Regions from separate parts of the Lysinibacillus sp. NPDC056232 genome, predicted to be linked through region 2. Evidence: riboswitches for the same ligand, from Rfam matches in the RefSeq annotation. Region 2 holds a riboswitch; the other holds the start of a gene.
What was found. A riboswitch is a leader RNA that binds a small molecule or an ion and turns the genes downstream of it on or off. The one in region 2 is predicted to bind preQ1.

Region 1 (3,187 bases), on a different contig from region 2:
TGGTGAATTTGTTTAGCATACTCGTAATCCGCTTGATTAAAAACGACTATTTTGAGGGATATATGGTGATTACTGTTTCGATTTTTAAGTTTTTCGAAGATATCAGAGAGCACCGAATAGTCTGTTGTCATACCAGAGCTAGGTGGCTTTGGTGAGATTGTCAGTTCATCTATCTCATACATCCATTTTTGCCACCTACTTCCTTGTGTTTCCACCCCGACCTTTATGTCATTTTCTTTTAAAATTGCAATGAACTCCTCCAAATTTCGGATAAGTGCAGGATTGCCACCTGAAATCGTGACAAATGAAAAGCCACTGCCTCCAAGACGTTTCAACTCCGACCAAATCTCTTCCGCTGTCATTTGGACAATAAGATGCTTTCCGCTGCCATCCCACGTAAACGATGAATCACACCAAGAACAGGAATAATCACAGCCAGCAGTTCTCACAAACATGGTCTTTTGGCCAACTACCATTCCCTCACCTTGAATCGTCGGTCCAAAAATCTCGATAACAGGTATCTTACTCAACTTCTATCCACTCCCGTCTCGCTTCTGCATAGCTTGTCGGAGTTTCATATAGCCGGATAAACTCTACACGCGCACCGTTATATCTTTGTTCATCAAGCAAGGCCGCAGCCATCTTTTCGTAAATCCAAACAACAATGTTCTCTGCCGTCGTATTCATGGGTGGGAGCGTTTCATTTAAATAACGGTGATCCAAATGAATCTCTATTTTTTCTTTCCAAATTCCTTTTATATCGCCAAAATCAATCATCAAACCGCGTTCATCTGTGTATCCACTTAATGCTAAAACTACGCGATACGTATGACCATGCAAGTTTTTACATTTCCCCTCATAATTATGTAAATGATGAGCAGCATCGAAGGTAAATTCTTTGCTTACGAGAACACGTTTTGCATGATAGTTCAATTGATTTCTTTGAATATCTACATCTATTTTTTGGAGCTTATCGACGATTCTAAAATCTGACATGCCTTAAGACTCCTTCCTGTAACTCAAATACTCATCAAGCCCTTTTTTTCGAAGATGACATGCCGGGCATTCACCACAGCCATCTGCTATTACACCGTTATAGCAAGTCAGCGTTCTTTCTCGAATAAATTCAAGTGCCCCAAACTGATCAGCAAGCTCCCATGTCTGTGCCTTATTCAGCCACATCAACGGTGTATCAATCACAAAGGAATCATCCATCGATAAATTTAACGTTACATTTAAGGATTTAATAAAAACATCTCGGCAATCCGGATATCCGCTAAAATCTGTTTCACAAACGCCAGTTACAATATGCTTAGCTCCTACTTGGCTCGCTAAAACGCCCGCAAATGAAAGAAAGAGAAGATTTCGGCCAGGTACAAAAGTCGATGGAAGCTCACCATTTTCTCCGTCTTCTACCTTTATGTCTTGTCGTGTCAATGCATTCGGAGCAAGCTGATTCAGGAGTGACATATCAAGAATGTGATGCTTGACACCGAGCTCCTCTGCTATCATCTTCGCACATTCAATTTCAAAACGATGCCTTTGACCATAATCAAAAGTTACTGCCTCAACTTCTTTAAAACGTTCTTTTGCCCAGAACAAACAGGTTGTACTGTCCTGACCTCCACTAAATACAACAATTGCTTTTCCCTGCTTCATCTATAAAAACTCCCTTTTATCGAAAAAACAGCACTCTAAGAAAAAGTGCTGCTTCTTCTTAGTTTTTTTTAGAGGGTAGCTAAATACCTCTTTCTTGATTGAACTATTCAATTCCTCATTGATCGATAATCAATTTTTTCTGGATTAAGATCGTGGTTCATTAAACGACATATGAATATTGTGTACTTTAATGCGTCAGTCCTTCTTCATGGCTTCGGCAAGACATAAAAAAACCTCCTTGTAAAATGTTTCCCAACACTTTTCAAGAGAGGCATCACCAATCGTTCTATTAAAACATAAGTAAAAACATAAAAAAAAGCCACGTCCGATATGGACATGGCATATTGTCATGTTTCCATAGTTTTTTATAGAGGGTATCAGCTATGAACCTCTCCCGTTCTAGTCCGGGCACTCTTTTCTTCAATATAATACAAAAAATAGTACAAAACGTCAAATTGATTTTTTTTATAAAATCTTCCCATAAATGCTTCTCTGGAAAAACCACTGTTATACTGCCCAATCCGGACGAATTACTTGCATTGCAAAGCGAGTTCTTGGTCGAAAACTAGTTGTTCCGTCGAAAGGAATAACGCAAAGTCAACTTTAATAACCAACATTTATTGGTTTATTCATCACGATCAAGTGCCTCTTTCACAAATGTAGGAAGTGCGAATGCACCAACGTGTAAATCTGTATTGTAATAGTTCGTTTTTAGAGCAAATTTGTCCCAAGCATCTACTTGAATATCTTTAATTGGATGTAATACTTTTGAAGCAAATCCGAATAGCCAGTGTCCCGATGGATATGTTGGCATATGGAATTGATATACGCTTGCGATTGGGAAAATACCTTTAATTTTTTTATGTGCTTTACGCATGTTTTCTGCATACTCCACGAAGTATGGTGATTCGTGTTGGTTAATTAAAATCCCTTTTTCGTTTAATACACGGTAACATTCTTTATAGAAAGCTGTTGTAAATAAACCTTCACCGACTGAAATTGGATCAGTAGAATCTACTAATATTAAATCGAATGATTGATCAACTGCGTTTTGAACGTAAGCTAAGCCATCATCGAAAATCATTTCCATACGTGGATCCTCTTCGACACCAGCAGCTGTAATTGGAAGGTATTTCTGGCTTAAACGGAATACTAACTCATCGATTTCAACCATTACTACTTTTTCTACTGATTTGTAACGTAGTACTTCACGAGCCGTACCACCATCACCACCACCAATAATTAATACCTTTTTTATATCTGGGTTAGTAGCGAATGCTGGGTGCGTAATCATATCGTGATAAACGAACTCATCTTTTTCATTGACCATCATCAATCCATCTAAAGTGAAGAAAGTACCAAACTCTTCACTTTTATAAAAATCGATTTTTTGGAACGGAGATTGCTCACTATGAATTTCTTCATTGTAACCGATTGAAAATTTACAGTGATTGCTCCATTGTTCTGTATACCATTTCATTAAATCACGTCCTCTAATACTTCTTGTTTCACTAGAATTGTATCAATT
Region 2 (3,187 bases):
ATCTAATGCATAAAGCAATTCACGACCATTTTGATAACTTTTAACCAAATTTTCTACTCTTAACATGTTAGACCTCCAAACATTTCGTTTATTAATTAATTAATCAATTAATAAATAAACGATATTATTGATTAATTAATTTGTCAATAACCAAAATGCTCCGTTCAATCATGCATAGTAAAAAGCCACATCTGGTTAGATGCGACTAAATTTTTCTACAACAATATTCCTTTTCAGTCTCCTTTTTTACATTTAAAGCATATGATGCAAATGAGACTAGTGCTGTTCTCAAAAAGGAGGAATATCATGAACAATAATGAAACCAATTCAAATCAACCTTCTTATTCACAAGAGAATCAAAATGCAAATGTTGGGGATATTGACACAATCATTTCTAATCTATGTGACAGTCTATTTGCATTTGCTTTGGATTTTGCCTTAAATGCCTTAGAGTATACAAAAGAATTGGATGAGGAATTAGAATATACAGATGAATTCAAGCAACAAGTAGACGATTTAATTTTGGAAATAGAAGAAATTAAAAATATTTTAGATGAGTAATTTCAAATCAGAAACCCGTTATATGTACTACTTTCACGCCAAGACATCCTCATTATTAATATAAAAAGTAGAGGTGTCTAAAATGCAAAGCTTTCAAAATATGTGTACGAAATTTGCACAGATTGCCAATGGAAAAGCTTCTGTGGAACATGGCGTATGCTCAGTAAAACTTCATCGAAATCTTCATGTGAAAATTCAAGGTCGCCCAAGTCGTAGTGCACTTCATGCTGGGATAACATTCGAATCGCTTGATATATATGGAAATGCACTTAACTTAGGTGAAGTTGTAGTACTCCAAGAAGAATTACAGCCATTTGTTAAAGTACTTGCAGAAAATAATTTAATTATAAGTGCTATTCATAATCATTGGATATATACGGACCCAACTATTTTGTACGTCCATTTTCAATCAATAGAGCCTCCATTAACCTTTGCCCAAAAATTTGCTCAAGCATTTAGCGTTTTAAAAAACTACTGATAACTACACTTGTTAAAAGAACTGCTTAGAACAGTTCTTTTTTGATATGGCTGGACTCTCCTTAAGTGGTTGTTTCTCATCTATAGTCCAATTTCATTCCATATGTAAAGAAGCAAGGGTACAAGCCCCCTTCTTATGGATTCAAAATTCGAATCCTGGTCAAACACACACCTATCTAATTAATGAGCAACGAACAAGAGCTAAATATTACCGTTAGTACTATGAATTTCTGCGCTTTTTTTACTCAACGCTATTTACAAATAAGCATGAACATTGATATGATTGCATTTGCTTCACGTGGTTCGTAACCATCCCACGTAAAAAAACTAAGGAGAAATGAATATGAAAATAAAATTTTTAGCAACGAGTGGCATTATCGCAGCGCTCTACATTGCTATTACATTACTAGTTGCACCATTTGGCTTTACAGAGGTGCAGTTCCGAATATCTGAAATGTTTAATCATTTAGTTGCATTTAATCCGCGCTTTGCCGTCGGGATCATTATTGGTGTATTTATCTCTAACCTCTTTTCACCACTCGGCATCTACGATTTAGTTTTCGGTGTAGGCCATTCAATGATTACTCTTGGATTGTTCATTCTTATTTGTAAATTTGTCAAAAATATTTGGGCACGTTTAGTCATCAATACATTTTTATTTACTTGCACAATGTTCATCATTGCTTTTGAATTGAACTTAGCATTAGAATTACCATTCTTCTGGACATGGTTAACTGTTGCTGCAGGTGAATTTGTTGTCTTAGCGGTCGGTGCACCGATTATGTATGCATTGAATAAACGCTTAAACTTCAAAAATTTAATTTAACTGACGGATCTTATCGAGCCGTATTTAATAAAAAGAGGGACGGTTGGTTCACCGTTCCTCTTTTTTGTTGTGTTCAATTGAAGAGGAAAAATCAATAACATAGCTTATGTTTAAATTCGAATATTTTTCATGTAAATAAAGTTTTATTACCTAGCAAAAAGAGCGTTGCAATGAATAGTCAGAAAGAAAATAATATGTTATTTTAATCCTTTTCATTCTCATCTCCTAATTTTCCAACATAATCAATCAAAGCATGAAGAAGTATTAGAGGTATAATGGAGTTCAATGCGACTGCAAGCATCCCGAACACAAAGCCAAAAATGGTTGTCCGAATGACACCAGATAAACTCTGATATGTATGCGCAAGACCAAAAATTATTGAAGTACACAATAGAACGAACCAAATTGACCATTCTGGAAATAGTATGTTAAATGCAAATATAAGGAATCCACGATAAATAATTTCTTCTGTGACCCCTGCTGTCCATGCTACTTGATTCCAAATGACTTTGTCTTTCTTTGTAACAGGTAGTAACTCAGTAAACGCTATTTGCTTCATTTGTTTTTGTTTCATTAATATCATCTTATTTTTAACATTATCACTTATAAAATATCCAATCGCGTAATATAAAAGCAATATACTACATAATAGAGCTACCCCTATGACAATATATGTAGCAATTGGTCCTAATGCTTTTGTGTTAATACTCGGCATTATTACGCGTAGTTCTTCTAAAGTAAGTTCAGAATTTGCCACTACTATTAAAATAATAAATGTTGGTAACCACAAACCTAACATAACAATCTTATAATAGTGTATCCTGCTTGCGGGATTAGTCGGAACACGTATTTTAAATCTTTGATATAACCAATAACCTATAATTGGCTCATATAAAAGAGTAAACCCAATGAATCCCCATAATAGTATGTTCATTTTGTTTTATGCTCCTTTAGCATGGTCTCTATTTTTTCAATTAGCCATTTTTCTTCTTGTTTACTAAATGGTGACGAAAATAACATGCTATCCAACTGTATCTCCATAAGTTTTGGTTCTGTTAGTAACCAATTAAATAATTGTGGTAATTGAGAAAAAAGTTCTTCGAGAATAGTATGTACTTCGATATCCGTAAATTGGTTCTTATAAGCTATTTTTAATTGATTTATAATGTTTATTAAGTGTGCATCATAACGAACGTTGTGACCATTTGATACATCATAACTCTCATCTACAATTTCAATTGGTAAATAACCCTTTAACCATCGCTGCTGAGATTCCATATGTAAATTATTTTGAATTAATGCAATAAATATCTCTGGTTCGAT

Region 1: linked by a shared signal. The riboswitch ahead of queC (7-cyano-7-deazaguanine synthase QueC) and the one ahead of ACFCYJ_RS16435 (QueT transporter family protein) in region 2 are both predicted to bind preQ1.

What each region holds. Positions count from the first base shown of each region.
Region 1 is NZ_JBHJTF010000002.1:3,663-6,849, reverse strand. It holds gene queE (7-carboxy-7-deazaguanine synthase QueE) at 1-530, opposite strand, end outside; gene queD (6-carboxytetrahydropterin synthase QueD) at 523-996, opposite strand; gene queC (7-cyano-7-deazaguanine synthase QueC) at 1,000-1,659, opposite strand; PreQ1 riboswitch class I at 2,011-2,057, opposite strand; gene speE (polyamine aminopropyltransferase) at 2,285-3,139, opposite strand; gene speD (adenosylmethionine decarboxylase) at 3,139-3,187, opposite strand, start outside.
Region 2 is NZ_JBHJTF010000022.1:56,268-59,454, forward strand. It holds gene ACFCYJ_RS16420 (ABC transporter ATP-binding protein) at 1-66, opposite strand, end outside; gene ACFCYJ_RS16425 (hypothetical protein) at 307-561, shown strand; gene ACFCYJ_RS16430 (DUF1259 domain-containing protein) at 644-1,039, shown strand; PreQ1 riboswitch class I at 1,331-1,375, shown strand; gene ACFCYJ_RS16435 (QueT transporter family protein) at 1,382-1,864, shown strand; gene ACFCYJ_RS16440 (CPBP family intramembrane glutamic endopeptidase) at 2,067-2,798, opposite strand; gene ACFCYJ_RS16445 (MerR family transcriptional regulator) at 2,795-3,187, opposite strand, start outside.